DNA from 2 places in the Micromonospora sp. CA-248260 genome. Region 2 is predicted to be linked to the other one. Evidence: riboswitches for the same ligand, from Rfam matches in the RefSeq annotation. Region 2 holds a riboswitch; the other holds the start of a gene.
What was found. A riboswitch is a leader RNA that binds a small molecule or an ion and turns the genes downstream of it on or off. The one in region 2 is predicted to bind cobalamin.
Positions count from the first base shown of each region.

Region 1 (7,814 bases), 620 kb from region 2:
GTACAAGGTCCTCGGCCCCAACCTGGCCCGGACGGCCACCGTCACCGCGACCAGCCAGGACACCAGCAGCGGGCAGACGGCGGCCAAGGCCGTCGACGGGGTGATCGCCGGCTGGCCCGACGACCAGACCCGGGAGTGGGCGACCGTCTACGGCGGGGTCGGCACCCAGCTCACCCTGAGCTGGCCGGGCCCGCGCACCGTCCGCCGGGTCGTCCTCTACGACCGACCCAACCCCAACGACCAGATCACCGGCGGCACCCTGCTGTTCAGCGACGGCACCTCCACGGCCGTCGGCGCCCTGGACAACGGCGGCGGCCCGACGGAGGTCATCCTCCCGGCGGCGAAGACGGTGACCAGCGTCAAGCTCACCGTCACCGGGGTCGGCGGCGGCACCGTCAACGTCGGCCTCGCCGAGATCGAGGTGTTCGGCAACGCCGGCCCGTGAACGGCGACCCGGTCCGGTGGGGTCGGACACCCCACCGGACCGGGCCACCGTACGGCGCGTCAGAAGTCGTCGTCGAAGGTGACGCTGCCGCTGACCCCCACCTGGTACGCCGACACCCGTCGCTCGAAGAAGTTCGACAGCTCCTGCACGTCCTGCAGGTCCATGAACGCGAACGGGTTCTGCGCGCCGTAGCGCGGCGCGATGCCGAGCTGGGTGAGCCGCCGGTCGGCGACATGCTCCAGATAGGCCCGCATGTCCGCGAGCGACAGCCCCGACACGCCCTGGTCGAGCAGGTCCTCGGCGAACTGCACCTCACACTCGACGGCCTCGGCGAGCATCTCGGTGACCTGCCGTTCCAGGTCGGCGTCGAACAGGTCCGGCTCCTCCCGCCGGGCGGTCTCCACCACGTCGAAGGCGAACGCCATGTGCATCGACTCGTCGCGGAACACCCAGTTGGTGCCCGACGCCAACCCGTTGAGCAGACCCCGGGACCGCAGGAAGTAGACGTAGGCGAACGCGCCGTAGAAGAACAGCCCCTCGATGCAGGCGGCGAAGCAGATCAGGTTGAGCAGGAACGCCCGCCGGTCCGCCCGGGTACGCAGCTCCCGCAGCTCGAAGACCGAGTCGATCCAGCGGAAGCAGAACTCGGCCTTGCGCCGGATCGACGGGATGTTCTCGATCGCGGCGAACGCGGCGAACCGCTCCTGCTCGTCGGGGACGTATGTGTCGAGCAGGTTCAGGTAGAACTGCACGTGCACGGCTTCCTCGAACAGCTGCCGGGACAGGTAGAGCCGGCCTTCGGGAGAGTTGACGTGCTGGTAGAGGTTGAGCACCAGGTTGTTGGCGACGATCGTGTCACCGGTGGCGAAGAACGCCACCAACCGGGACACCAGGTGCCGCTCGGCCGGGGACAGCCGCTCCAGGTCGGCCAGGTCGGAGTGCAGGTCGACCTCCTCCACCGTCCAGGTGTTACGGATGGCGTCTTTGAACCGGTCGAAGAAGTGCGGGTAGCGCATCGGCCGCAGGGTGAGGTCCATGCCGGGGTCGAGCAGCAGCTGCCGCCCGGCGGTGCGGGGTTCGTCGACGGTGGTCACTGGCACGCCTCGCAGCTCTCGGGGTTCTCCAGGGAACAGGCCAGCGCCTCGGCGTCGGCCGCCACGACCGGGGCGACGGTGACGGTGGCCTGCTGGATCCGGGTCGCCGGACGCGACCGCAGGTAGTAGGTGGTCTTCAGCCCGGACTTCCAGGCGTACAGGTACATCGAGGACAACTTGCCGATGGTCGGCGCGCTGAGGAACAGGTTCAGCGACTGCGACTGGTCGATGTACGGCGCCCGCGCGGCGGCCAGGTCGATCAGCGCCCGCTGCGGCAGCTCCCACGCGGTCCGGAACAACTCCCGCACCTCGACGGGCAGGTCGACGATGCCCTGCACCGAACCCTCGGCCCGCTTGATCTGGTCGCGGATCTCCGACGTCCACAGGCCGCGCGCCTTCAGCTCGCGTACCAGATAGGTGTTGATCTGGAGGAACTCCCCGGACATGGTCTCCCGCTTGAACAGGTTGGACACCTGCGGCTCGATGCACTCGTAACAGCCGGCGATCGACGCGATCGTGGCGGTCGGGGCGATCGCCACGAGCAGCGAGTTGCGCAGGCCGTGCGCCGCGATCCGGGTGCGCAGCGCCGCCCACCGCGCGGCCTGGGTGGGCTCGACCCCCCACAGGTCCGGGTGCAGGTCACCCCGGGCCGCCCTGGTCTGCGGGTACGCCGGGTGCGCGCCGAACCGTTCGGCCAGGCCGGCCGAGGTCTCCAGGGCGGTCAGGAAGATCTCCTCCTGGACCCGGGTGGACAACTCCCGGGCCCCGGCCGAGTCGAACGGCAGCCGCAGCGCGAACAACGCGTCCTGCAAACCCATCAGCCCCAGCCCGACGGGCCGCCAGCGCGGGTTCGACGCCGCCGCCTGCTCGGCCGGGTAGTAGTTGATGTCGATCACCCGGTCCAGGAACACCACCGCCGTCCGGACCGTTGCGCGCAGCTTGTCCCAGTCGACGCCGTCGCCGGTGAGGTGCGCGCCGAGGTTGACCGAGCCGAGGTTGCACACCGCCGTCTCGGTGTCGCTGTTGACCTCCAGGATCTCGGTGCACAGGTTGGACAGGTGGATCGTGTTGCCCGGCACGCCGGTCTGGTTGGACAGCCGGTTCGACGGGTCCTTGAACGTCATCCACCCGTTGCCGGTCTGTGCCAGGGTGCGCATCATCCGCCCGTACAGGTCCCGGGCCTTCACCGTCCGGACCGCCTTCTTCTCGGCGACCCGGTACGCGGCGTCGAACTCCTCGCCGTACAGGTCGGGCAGCTCCGGGGCGTCCGACGGGTCGATCAGCGACCAGTCGCCGTCGGCCTCGACCCGGCGCATGAACTCGTCGGGGATCCAGTTGGCCAGGTTGAGGTTGTGGGTACGCCGGGCCTCCTCACCGGTGTTGTCCCGCAACTCCAGGAACTCCTCGACGTCCGGGTGCCAGGGTTCCAGGTAGACGCAGGCGGCGCCCTTGCGCCGGCCGCCCTGGTTGACCGCCGCCACCCCGGCGTCGAGGGTCTTGAGGAACGGCACGATCCCGTTGGACCGGCCGTTGGTGCCCCGGATCAGCGCGCCCCGGCCCCGCACCCGCGACCAGGAGATGCCGATGCCGCCGGAGAACTTCGACAGCTTCGCCACCTGGTGGTAGCGCTCGTAGATCGAGTCCAGCTCGTCGCGCGGCGAGTCGACCAGGAAACACGACGACATCTGGGTGTGCCGGGTGCCCGAGTTGAACAACGTCGGGGAACTCGGCAGGTAGGCAAGCGACGACATCAGCCGGTAGAACCCGACCGCCTCGTCGGGCGTGGTGGACAGCCCGCAGGCCACCCGCAGCAGCCAGAACTGCGGGGTCTCCACCACCAGCCGCGACTGCGGGTGCCGCAGCAGGTAGCGGTCGGCCACCGTCCGCAGCCCGAAATACTCGAACCGCAGGTCACCGGCCGGGTCGACGGCGTCGTCGAGCTGCCGGGCGTGCCGGGCCACGAACGCGGCGGTGTCGTCGGCGATCAGGCCGAGGCCGTGGGCGTACCGGATGGACTGGCTGAAGCTCTCCACCGCCTGCCCGCGGACCTCCTCGTCCACGTACGCGGCCAGCAGCCGGGCCGCCAGCCGGGAGTACTGCGGTTCCGTGCCGATCAGCTCCGCCGCCGTCTGGATCGACAGCTTGTCCAGCTCGGCGGTGGTCGCCCCGTCGTAGAGGCCGCTGATCGTCCTGGTGGCCACCCGCAGCGGATCGACCTCGTCCAGGTCGGTGGCCCACCGCGCGACCGCCGTGACGATCCGGTTGACGTCGACCGGCTCGGTGTCGCCGTCGCGCTTGCGTACCCGCATCGCCGGCCGGCGTGACTCCGCGCCGTCGACCTCGGACGGTGGGCGTTCCGCTACGTTCGTCATGACCTCTCCTCGCTGTCACCGATGGCCATCGGACGCGGGAGAACGCCAACGGGCACGGCACGACGGCCGGCCCGGGTGCTGGCGTCGGTCGTCCCGCGCGACCTCCGACCGCCGCGCGCAGCAGCGCACGGCGCACTGGCAGGTCTTCGGACTCGCGGGCGTGACCGGGGTCGCCGGTCGCCTACTGGCCGTCGCTTCCCAGACCTGGCGGTCCAGTGCTCGATGACGGCGGTCGTTCCCACTTACCGCTGCGGGGCAGTCCCGGATTTCCACCGGGTTCCCTGTTGCCTCGACCGGACCACCGGGCCCGGTCGAACCAGCTGCGTGGCACACCATATATGGCGTGGATGGGGGAGAGGCAACACTAGATGTCGCGTCGGCGTGTCAGATAACTCTCCTCCGACCGGTCGGTGGCCCGCAGTGACGCCAGCAGCCGCAGGGCGTCCGCGTCGGCACTGCCGGGCTCGGCGGTGAAGACCAGCAGGACCGGGCCGGGGTTGCCGGGCAGCGGGTAGGTGTCCCAGTCCAGGACGATGTCACCGACCCCGGGGACCTGGAAGGTCTTGGTTCCGGTGACCGACCCGCGCACGTCGTGCCGCGACCACAGCCGCCGGAACTCGGCGCTGCGGATGCTCAGCTCACCGACGATCGCGGTGGCCCGGGGATGGGTGGGGTCGGTGGCGACGGCGGCACGCATCATGCCGATGTAGTCCAGCGCCTGCTGCTCCCAGGACGCGCAGCGCCGCACCGGGGACGCCGCCTCGTCGAACATCAGCAGCAGCATGTTGAGCCGGCCCGGCGGGAGATCCGTCGGATCGCCGAGCAGCGCCACCGCCCACGCGTTCCAGGCGAGCAGGTCCAGGTGGCGGCCGAGCACCACCGCCGGGGTGTCCAGCACCCGCAGCAGCCGTCGGGTGCTCTCCGGCACCCGCTCCGGGCCGTGGTCCACCCGGGCCGGTACCGGCCGGCGGGCGGCGCGGGCCAGGGTGAACAGGTGCCGGCGTTCCTCGTCGTCGAGGGCGAGCGCGGCGGCGAGCGCGTCCAGCACGTGGTCGGACGGGCGGACCTCCCGGCCCTGCTCCATCCGCTGGTAGTAGTCGGTGCTCAACCCGGCCAGCAGCGCCAGCTCCTCGCGGCGCAGCCCGGTGACCCGCCGTCGCCCGCCCGGCTCCAGGCCGACGTCGCGGGGGTGCAGCCGGCCGCGTCGGGCGCGCAGGAAGTCACCGAGTTCGCGGGCGTACGGATGGGTCATGGGGCCAGTGTGACGCGGCCCGGACCGGGGTGGGTAGGACTGCGGGACCTAGGCGACCGGGGACGACCGAGCCCGGCCGGGCGGCCCCTAACGTCGGCGTCCCACCCCGACCGCTCAGGAGCAGCAGATGACCTGGACCGCCGACCACATCCCCGACCAGCACGGCCGTACCGCCGTGGTGACCGGCGCGAACTCGGGCCTCGGCCTGGTCACCGCCACCGCGCTGGCCCACCGTGGTGCGCACGTCGTGCTCGCCGTCCGCGACACCGCCGCCGGCCGGCAGGCCGGCCGGCGCATCGGCGGGAACGTCGAGGTACGTGAGCTGGACCTCGCCTCCCTCGCCTCGGTCCGGGCGTTCGCGGCGGGACTGGCCGCCGCCCATCCGAGGCTCGACCTGCTGGTCAACAACGCCGGTGCGGTGCTGCTCGGCCCGCGCCGCACCAGTGTCGACGGCCACGAGCTGCACCTCGCCACCAACCTGCTGGGTCACTTCGCGCTGACCGGTCTGCTGCTGGACAACCTGGCCGCCGCGCGGGCGGCCCGGGTGGTCCACCTCAGCTCGATCACCCACCGCAACGCACACCTGGACTTCGCCGACCTGATGGGCGAGCGCGGCTACCGGGGCGCCGCCGCGTACGGCCGGTCCAAGCTCGCCACCACCGTCTTCGGCGTGGAGCTGGACCGGCGGCTGCGCGCCGCCGGAGCACCGGTGCTCAGCGTGCTGGCCCATCCCGGTGTCACCCGCACCAACCTGACCCCCCGGGCCATGGCCCACCGTGGCCGGCGTGGCCGGGTGGTCGCCTGGCTGGGCCTGCTGGCCACCCAGCCGGTGGAGCGGGGTGCGCTGCCCCAGCTGCGCGCCGCCACCGACCCGGCGGTCCGTGGCGGCCAGTTCTTCGGCCCGGCCCGGCTCTTCCAGACCTGGGGTCCGGTCACCGAGGTGCGGGCCAGCCCGGAGGCCACCGATCCCGCTGTCGGCCGGCGGCTGTGGACGGCGGCCGAGGAACTGACCGGCGTGAGCTATCTCTGACGCAGGGTCGCACTAGCATGGCTGCGGTCGGTGACGGTGGCGGAGACGAGGCGACATGGGATGGCTCGGGCGGGTGCTGGGCGGCGGGGGCCGGCAGGTCCAGGAGGATCCGGTCCGGCAGGCGGCGCTGTCGGCCGAGGTGCGGCAGCGGTACGGCACCCACGTGGCCGTCGCGCCGGCCGACCAGGTGGCGGGGATCGTCGGCCTGCTCGACGACGGTGACGGCCTGGCGGTGGCGGCCAGGATCGTCGGCGAGTTCGCCGACGCGGCCCACGCGGACCTGTCGGCCCAGACGGCGGAGCTGTACCGGCGCACCGGTCACCGGTTCCCGGTGGACCGGCGCAACTACCGGCCACTGTGGCGGGCGGCCGGTGGCCGGCTGCACTGGCCGCTGTTCGCGCTGCCGGGCGGCCTGCACCCGTACGTGCACGTCGTCGCCGCCGCCACGGTCGTCGGGACGAGGGCGACGCAGTTCGTCCGGGCGACCGACCCGCATCCGCTGCTCGCCCGCCTGTTCGAGGTGCTCGACCTCACCACCTGCGGCTGGGAGTACGGCCGGGTCCGGGTGGACCACGACGGGGCGTCGCTGGTCGGCCGGCTGATCTCCACCACCCGGGACGTCCGGGCGGCGATGAAGGAACCCCCGCCGCTGCCGCCGTCGGTGCGGGAACTCATGCGCACCAACCGGGCGGTCGACGTCTTCGACCTCACCGGCGACCGGGTCGTCGGCACGATCAACGTGGGTGGTGAGCTGCGCCCGGCGCTGTTGACCTGACGCCGTCGGGTCGACCTGCGGGGCCGGCCTGCCCGGGGTGGACGCGGTTGCCGTCCACCCCGGGCTGCCGGGTCCCGTCACACCTGCACACCGCTCGAAATGTCGAGGGGGTACGCCGTGCCGGGCCGGGCCGGCGGCCCCGGTCAGGCCACGCGGTGCGGGGCGAGCCCGTTGGCGCAGTCGTCGATGGTGACGGTCTGCGAGAAGCGCAGCGCGTCCCGGCGGGCCCACCCGTTGATCCCGGTGGAGGTGTTGCGGACGAAGAACCACAGGTCACCGGTCAGCGTGGCGCAGTGGACGTCGATGTTCTGACTCGGGTACCCCTGGCCCTTGGGCTGGCAGTCCTGGTGGGGGTAGGCGCGGATGAAGGTCCCGTCGCCCCAGGAGATCCCGCCGCCGCTGTACAGGTCCGGGTGCTGCCCGTGGCCGTCGCAGTGGGCGCTGGCCGGGCTGGCGGGTATCAGGGCCAGCACCGAGCCGCTCGCGGCGAGGGTCAGCGCGGAGGCGATGGAGAGGAGCCGAGATCGCATGGAAGTCTCCTGTCGATAGGTGACGATCACTGTCCACAGAGGATTGCACGGGTCGGCCGCGCCCGCACGGCGAGCGGTCCGCGCCGGGGTCCCGCCGACCCGTGGGACGCCGCCTGCGGTCAGGCGAAGAGCAGGTCCAACTGGTGGTCGAGGACCGCGGTCGCCTGCGCCGGGGTGTACTGCCCGCCGAGCAGGTACACCCCCAGCCCCTCCACCAGCGCCAGCAGCCCCGCCGCGGCGTCCGACGCCGGTGACCGCGGCAGCAGCCCGGCGATGAACTCCACCAGTTGCGCGGTGTCCGGCCGCAGACCGGGGG
Region 1 covers NZ_CP192021.1:4,474,362-4,482,175, reverse strand. The annotation lists gene ACQP2H_RS19435 (PIG-L family deacetylase) at 1-445, shown strand, start outside; gene ACQP2H_RS19430 (ribonucleotide-diphosphate reductase subunit beta) at 505-1,482, opposite strand; gene ACQP2H_RS19425 (ribonucleoside-diphosphate reductase subunit alpha) at 1,536-3,911, opposite strand; cobalamin riboswitch at 4,032-4,248, opposite strand; gene ACQP2H_RS19420 (helix-turn-helix transcriptional regulator) at 4,276-5,163, opposite strand; gene ACQP2H_RS19415 (oxidoreductase) at 5,291-6,193, shown strand; gene ACQP2H_RS19410 (hypothetical protein) at 6,249-6,968, shown strand; gene ACQP2H_RS19405 (hypothetical protein) at 7,112-7,498, opposite strand; gene ACQP2H_RS19400 (TetR/AcrR family transcriptional regulator) at 7,618-7,814, opposite strand, start outside.
Region 1: it holds a riboswitch for cobalamin, as region 2 does, so the genes downstream of both, ACQP2H_RS19425 (ribonucleoside-diphosphate reductase subunit alpha) here and cobN (cobaltochelatase subunit CobN) in region 2, are expected to answer to the same signal.

Region 2 (7,814 bases):
CGACTGCGGGGCTCGCAAACCCGGCTCACTCCTCGCGCTCACTGCTTTTCCTCCAGGTCGCCCTCGGTGGCCAGGTACGTCTCCCGCAGCCGGTCCAGGGTGGCGGGCTCCGGCGCGGCCCACAGGCCCCGGTCGGCGGCCTCCAGCAACCGCTCGGTGATGCCGCGCAGCGCCCACGGGTTGGACCGTTCCAGGAACTCCCGGGTCTCCCCGTCGAACAGGTACGCCTCGGCGAGGCGCTCGTACATCCAGTCGTCGACGACACCGGCGGTGGCGTCGTAGCCGAACAGGTAGTCCACGGTGGCGGCCAGCTCGAACGCGCCCTTGTAGCCGTGCCGGCGCATCGCGGCGATCCACTTCGGGTTGACCACCCGGGCCCGGAACACCCGCCGGGTCTCCTCGCCGAGGGTGCGGGTGCGCACGTCGTGCGGCATCGCCGAGTCGCCCACATAGGCGGCCGGGGCGGCCCCGGTCAGGTGCCGCACCATCGCCACCATCCCACCGTGGTACTGGAAATAGTCGTCGGAGTCGACGATGTCGTGCTCGCGGGTGTCCTGGTTCTTGGCCGCCACCGCGATCCGGGCGAAGGACCGTTCCATGTCGGCCCGCGCCTCCCGCCCGTCCAGGCCCCGGCCGTAGGCGTAGCCACCCCAGACGGCGTACACCTCGGCCAGGTCGGCGTCGGTGCGCCAGTTCCGGGCGTCGATCAGCGGCAGCAGCCCCGCCCCGTACGCCCCGGGCTTGGAGCCGAAGATCCGGGCGGTGGCCCGCCGCTCGTCGCCGTGGGTGGCGAGGTCGGCGGCCACGTGCGCGCGCAGGTAGTTGTCCCCGGCCGGCTCGTCGAGGGCGGCGACCAGCCGTACCGCGTCGTCGAGGAGGGCGACGACGTGCGGGAACGCGTCCCGGAAGAAACCCGAGATGCGGACCGTGACGTCGACCCGGGGCCGGCCCAGTTCCGCCACCGGCACCACCTCGACGCCGGTGACCCGCCGCGACCGGTCGTCCCACACCGGCCGGCAGCCGAGCAGGGCCAGCACCTCGGCGATGTCGTCACCCTGGGTACGCATGGCGCTGGTGCCCCACACGGTCAGCCCGACCGACCGCGGGTACTCGCCGGTGTCGGCGAGGTAGCGGGCGAGTAGCGAGTCGGCCAGCGCGACCCCGACGTCCCAGGCGTTGCGGCTGGGGATCACCTTCGGGTCGACGGAGTAGAAGTTGCGGCCCGTGGGCAGCACGTTGACCAGCCCCCGGGTGGGCGACCCGGACGGACCGGGGGGCACGAACCGGCCGTCGAGCGCGCCGAGGGTGTGGGTGATCTCGTCGGTGGTGCGGTCCAGCCGGGGCACCACCTCGCGGGCGGCGAACCGCAGCACCTCGGCGGCGTCGGGGCAGGACCCACCGGTCACCTCGGTGACCACCTCGTCGACCCGGGCGGGGTCCCAACCGAGGGTCTCCATGCCGAGGACGAGCCGCCGGGCCAGCCCTTCGATCAGGTCCACCGCGTCGGCGGCGGTGACCGACGGCCCGTCGACGACGTCGGTCAGCGCCGCCGGCACCGCCACCCGCGCCCCGGGCTCGGCGAGCAGCGCCTGCTCGTCGAGGTCATAGCTGGCGGCGAGGGCCTGACGCAGGCCGGGCAGGGCCTGGGCGCCGCCCCACACCTGGGGGGCGCGCAGCACGGCGAGGACGAGGTTCACCCGGGGCTCACCGGTGGGCACCTCGGCCAGGATGTGCAGCCCGTCGCGGATCTGCACGTCCTTGACCTCGCACAGGTAACCGTCGAGGTGCAGCACGAAGTCGTCGAAGTCGTCGGCGTCGGGCATCGCCTCGGTGTGCAGGTCGTGGTGCAGTTCGGCGACGCGCACCAGCTCCCAGATCTGCCCCCGGACCACCGGCACCTTCGCCGGGTCGAGGGCCTGCACGGTGGCGTACTCGTCCAGCAGTTGTTCGAGTTTCGCCAGGTCGCCGTAGGTCTCGGCGCGGGCCATCGGGGGCACCAGGTGGTCGACGACGACGGCGTGCGCCCGCCGCTTGGCCTGGGTGCCCTCGCCGGGGTCGTTGACGATGAACGGGTAGACCAGCGGCAGGTCGCCGAGGACGGCGTCGGGGGCGCAGTCGGCGGCCAGGCCGAGGCCCTTGCCGGGCAGCCATTCCAGGGTGCCGTGTTTGCCGAGGTGCACCACCGCGTCGGCACCGAACCCGCCGTCGGCGACCGGCGCGGCCAACCACCGGTACGCGGCGAGGTAGTGGTGGCTGGGTGGCAGGTCGGGGTCGTGGTAGATGGCGATCGGGTTCTCACCGAAGCCGCGCGGCGGCTGGATCAGCAGGGTGACGTTGCCGAACCGCAGCCCGGCCAGGACGATGTCACCGTCGTCGGTGTAGAGCTGGCCGGGTGGCTCACCCCAGTGTTCCCGCATCCGGTCCCGCAGGTCGGCCGGCACCTGGTCGAACCAGCGCCGGTAGGTCTCCCCCGGCACCCGGGCCTCGGCGGCGGACAACTGTTGCGGGGTGAGCCACTCGACGTCGTGACCACCGGCGGCGATCAGTGCGTGGATCAGGGCGTCCCCGTCGGTGGGCGGGGGCGCGTCACCGAGGTGGTATCCGGCGGCGGCGAGGGCGGCGAGCAGGCGTACCGCCGAGGCGGGGGTGTCCAGGCCGACGGCGTTGCCGACCCGGGAGTGCTTCGTCGGGTAGGAGCTGAGCACGATCGCCAGCCGCCTGTCGGCGGGGGGCAGGTGCCGCAGCCGGGCCTGTCGGACGGCGATCCCGGCGACCCGGGCGGCCCGCTCGGCGTCGGCGGCGTAGACCGACAGCCCGTCGGCGTCGATGCGTTTGAACGAGAACGGCACGGTGACGATCCGGCCGTCGAACTCGGGGATCGCCACCTGCATCGCCGCGTCCAACGGGGACAGTCCGGCGTCGCTGCCGGCCCACTGGTCCCGGGTGCTGGTGAGGCAGAGCGCCTGGATCACCGGCACGTCGAGGGCGGCGAGCGCGCCGACGTCCCAGGCGTCCTCGTCGCCGCCACCGGAGGCGTCGGCGGCGACCGTCCCCCCGGCGGCGAGGACGGTGACGACGAGCGCGTCGCAGCGGGCGAAGAGGTCCAGCGGCCCGGCGCCGGGGGTGAGCCCGCGCAGCGATCCGCAGTAGATCGGCAGCGGGTTCCCCCCGGCCGCGTCGACCGCGTCGACCAGGGTGTGCACGAAGTCGGTGTTGCCGGCCAGCGCGTGCGCCCGGTAGAACACGATGCCCACCGTGGGCCGCCCGTCGCCGTCCGCCCGCCGCCCGGCCGGCCCGGCCGCCGGTTCCGCCGGGTCGATCGGGGCGGTCGGGTCGACCGGGGCGGTCGGGGGTCGACGGTCGAGAATGCCGTACGGCGGGGTGGGGGTGGGCGGGTCGAAGCCCTCACCGGTGAGCAGGACCGTGTCGGACAGGAACCGGGCCAGCTGGGCGAGGTTTGCCGCACCCCCCTCGACCAGGTAGGACAGGGCTTCGGTGGCCACCCCGGAGGTCACCGTGGAGGCCGCCATCAGCTCCGCGTCGGGCACCGCCTCGCCGCCGAGCACGATCGTGGGGACGCCGGAGCCGAGCACCGCCGCGAGGCCGTCCGGCCACGCCTGCCGACCACCGAGCAGCCGTACGACGGCCAGGTCGACCCCGTCGAGCAGGGCCGGCACGGCGTCCACGTCGACCCGGGTGGGGTTGGCGAGCCGGTAGTCGGCGGCGCTGGCCCGGGCGGCGAGCAGATCGGTGTCGGCGGTGGACAGCAGCAGAATGCGCACGTTCGGCTCCGGAGAGTGACGTCCGGCTCGACCACAGGGCCGGGCCGAGCGGGGCGGGAGGGACGCCGGTCAGCGGCGGCGGAGGTACGACGCACCCGCCTGCGGCGGGGTACCCGGACCGGCCGTCAGCGGTACGTGGCAGGCCGACCGCCCCGGCGGCGGCCGGCGACGGTGGGAGAGGTGGGAGCACGCGGCGGCGCGGGCTCGACGGTGATGCAGAAATCACCGACCGTGATGGGGTCGGCAGTGACGCTGTGCGTCATCGGGTCCTCCTCGGGTGTCCACGCCCTGGGGTTCTCCGACGGCCGAAGTATCCTGGCTCCCGGATCGACGCTCACCCCCGGCCTTCCAACCGTGCACGCACGGTCGTGACTCACGAGGGGGGATCGCTCCCCGGTGACAGTGGCGGGACCGCGTCGGAATCGCACCGACTTCCTTCACTGCCGTCAGGCCGCGAATGCTGCCATACTCCTCACCCCGAGGTCAACGGTGGCCACCGGCCCCGCGACGGCACCGATCGACCCCTGTGGCGAGGCCGGCAGCCGCCCGCCCCGCGCATCCCACGGGTGGGTCCGGCCCCGCCCGACGGCCGACCCGCAGCCGCCCCGTGCGGCGCACCCGCAGATCCTCCGAGGCGACCCGCAACCCGCCTCAGGGAGTTCCGCCGGCCGCCACCAGCCGGGGCGGAGCCGATCGAGGCACCCGTCCCGGGGCCGACCCGTCCCGGGGCCGACCCGTCCCGGGGCCGACCCGTCCCGGGGCCGACCCGTCCCGGGGCCGACCCGTCCCGGGGCCGACCCGTCCCGGGGCCGACCTGTCCCGGGGCCGACCGTCCCTGGCGGTCGGAACACCTCTCTCGCACGCTGTCGAGCTGATGACGTCAACGACTCGGGGTCGGCACGGTCCGACCCGACCGGACGGGCGTCGGGCCGAGCCGGGCCGGGCCGTCCCACCCGGGGGGACCGATCCGTCACCGTCATCAGCTCGAAAGGGCCCGCGACGACATACCCACACCCCTGGCCCGCAGCCGCTGGCGCGGCCAACGGCCGCGCCCACCACCACGGCCGCACCCCACGGCCCGCCCCCACAGACACCCACCCCGCAGACCCCCGGCCACCCTCTACGCAGCGGCTGAGGGGTCAGCGGAGGCGACGCTCGGGGTGGGTCCGGTTCCAGGCCCGCATCCGCTCCGGGTATCCGGTCTTCGCCGCCTCGTAGAGGGGCACCGCGTGCCGGTGGGCCAGCTTCGCCGCCGTACGTGGGGAGCCGGTGCGGCGGCGGATCCACTCCCCGTCGTGCGCGATCGCCACCACTGTGGTGTCGGTGGCGGTCGTCTCGGGTTCGAGATAGAACTCCACCCCCCGGTGGGCGGCCACGAAGTCCGCCAACGCGGTCAGGTCGTCCCGGGTGGCCTCCCGATCGAGCTTGGTCGGGATGCCCTCGTCAGCCCGGGTCCGTCGGCTGAACCAGCCCATCTGCCCGTCCTCTCCTCGGCGTCCCTCCAGTGGAACACCCCTGCCTGGCAGGGCGCTGCGAGCCCGGTGACAACCGGCTGGACGGGGCAGACCTCGACGCCCCAGGGCGTACGCGCCACGCCCGGGACCGTTCAGCCCAGGGCGGCCAGCTCGTCGGGGGTGAGTCGCAGCGCGGCGGCTGCGACGTTCTCGGCGAGGTGGGCCGGGTCACCGGTACCGGGGATGGCCAGCACGTGCGGGCCCTGGTGCAGCGTCCAGGCGAGGCGTACCTGCTGCGGGGTGGCGTCGTGGGCGCGGGCGACGGCGCGTACGGCCGCGTCGTGGTCGGTACGTGCCCCGCCTTCGCGGTTGACGCCGGTCAGGGAGAAGAACGGCACGTAGGCGATCCCCCGGGCACCGCACTCGCGGACCATGGCGTCCTGGTCGCCGCGGTTGTCCAGGGCGTAGTTGTTCTGCACGCAGACCACCGGGGCGATGGTCTGCGCCTCGTCGAGGTGGTCGACGCGGACGTTGGACAGGCCCAGGTGCCGGATCAGACCGGCGTCGCGCAGCTCGGCCAGCGCACCGAAGCGTTCGGCCACGGAGTCCGGCGCGGGCCGCTTGACGATCCGCAGGTTGACCAGGTCGAGGTGGTCGCGGCCGAGCCGACGCAGGTTCTCCTCCACCTGGGCGCGCAGCTGCGCCGGGCTGGCCTCCTCGCGCGTGCCGGTCGTCGGGTCGGCCCGGAAGCCGACCTTGGTGGCGATGACCAGCCCTTCCGGGTACGGGGCGAGGGCGGCACGGATCAGTTCGGTGGCGTACCGGGCGGGGCCGGTGCCGACCTTCAGGGTGCCGCCCGGTGAGACGTAGAACGCGGCGGTGTCGATGTGGTCGACGCCCAGTTCGACGGCCCGGCGCAGGACGCGCAGCGCCCGGTCCCGGTCGGGGTGGGCGGTGAGCCGCATCGAGCCGAAGCCCATCCGGTGCACGGTGCGGTCGCCCAGGGTCCAGCGGCCCGCCGCTGCGGCGGTGATCTCAGTTGGCATCCGGCGACCCTAGCCAGCGGCGACGACCCGTCGTAACGGCCGCGCACCCGATACCGGTGCGGGCCGGGAACTGTTAGTTTTTCTGTACTGGGGCGGTGTGTTCCGACGGCCCGACGCCGGCCGGTGGACGAGTCGCCGGCACCAGGGCCAGCGTCGGGATCAGCAGCACCGGCACCACCAGCAGGGCATGCAGGATGCCGACGTGGTCACCGAGCAGGCCCAGCAGCGGCGGGCTGGCCAGGAACGACGTGTAACCGATCACCGCGACGACGCTGACCCGGGCGGGGGCGTGCTCCTCGTCGTCGGCGGCGGCGCTCATCCCGACCGGGAAGCCGAGCGACGCGCCGAGCCCCCAGAGGACCACCCCGACGACTGCCAGCGGGCCGGAGCCGGCCAGCACCGCCAGCAGCGAGCCGGCGGCGGCCAGCAGGATCGTGCCGATCAGCACCGGCACCCGGCCCCAGCGGTCGATGGCCACGGTGCCGACGGTCCGGCCGATGGTCATGCCGGCGACGAAGACCCCGAAGACGGCTGCCCCGGCGGCCTCGCTGACCCCGTAGCCGTCGACGAAGGCGACCGCCAGCCAGTCGTTGGCGCTGCCCTCGGTGAACGCCATCACCAGCACCAGTGCGCCGATGAGCAGGGTGCGCGGCTCCCGCCAGGCCGCGAGCAGGCCACCCCGGCGGGCCGACGCGGCACCGTCCGCGGTGGAGGCGGGCAGGGCGGGCAGGAAGTTCCGCGCCCCGAGCAGGGTGCCGCCGAGCACCACCGCCGCCAGCACCGCCAGGTGGACGGTGATCGGCACACCGAGCCGGGCCGCACCCGCGCCCAGCCCGGCACCGGCCACCGAGCCGAGGCTCCAGGCGGCGTGGAAGCGGGGCAGGATGGTGCGGCCCAGCCGTTTCTCCACCGCCGCGCCCTCGACGTTCATGCCCACGTCGCAGGTGCCGGAGCCGTAGCCGAGGGCGAACAGGCCGACCGCGACGCCGGGCAGCGAGCCGAGCGGGGTGGCGACGCCCACCCCGGCCAGCCCGACCGCGACCAGCACGGTGGAGGCGACGACGGTGCGGGCCGGGCCGAGCCGCTGGGTCACCAGGCCGGCGCTGGTCAGCGCCAGCACCGCGCCGCCGGACATGGCCAGCAGCAGCAGGCCGAGCCGGCCGGCGCTGAGGCCAAGCGCGTCGCGGACCGCCGGGACCCGGGAGAACCAGCTGGCCACGGCGAGGCCGTTGAGGGCGAAGACCACCGCGACTCCGGTACGGGCGGCCCGCACCACCCGGGGCGCGACGGTACGGGGCTCGGTGGCGGCGTTCACGGCAGTGCGGTCCCTTCGGCCGGGGGCCCGTCCCCGGGGTGGGCACGACGGTCCTCACCGGAGATCTCACACCGGTTTCGTCACGGCCACAAGCACGATGTGCCCCTTACCGCAGCCCACTGCCCCGACGCCCCCACCCCCACCCCACCCCCCACCCCTCCCACTCAACGCCCCCGCCCCCGGCTTTCCCCGGTGATCAAGAGGTTTGCGTCACCTG
Region 2 covers NZ_CP192021.1:3,851,696-3,859,509, forward strand. The annotation lists partial or broken gene ACQP2H_RS17010 (VWA domain-containing protein) at 1-42, opposite strand, end outside; gene cobN (cobaltochelatase subunit CobN) at 39-3,782, opposite strand; cobalamin riboswitch at 4,091-4,220, opposite strand; gene ACQP2H_RS17020 (hypothetical protein) at 4,922-5,257, opposite strand; gene ACQP2H_RS17025 (aldo/keto reductase) at 5,389-6,282, opposite strand; gene ACQP2H_RS17030 (MFS transporter) at 6,356-7,597, opposite strand.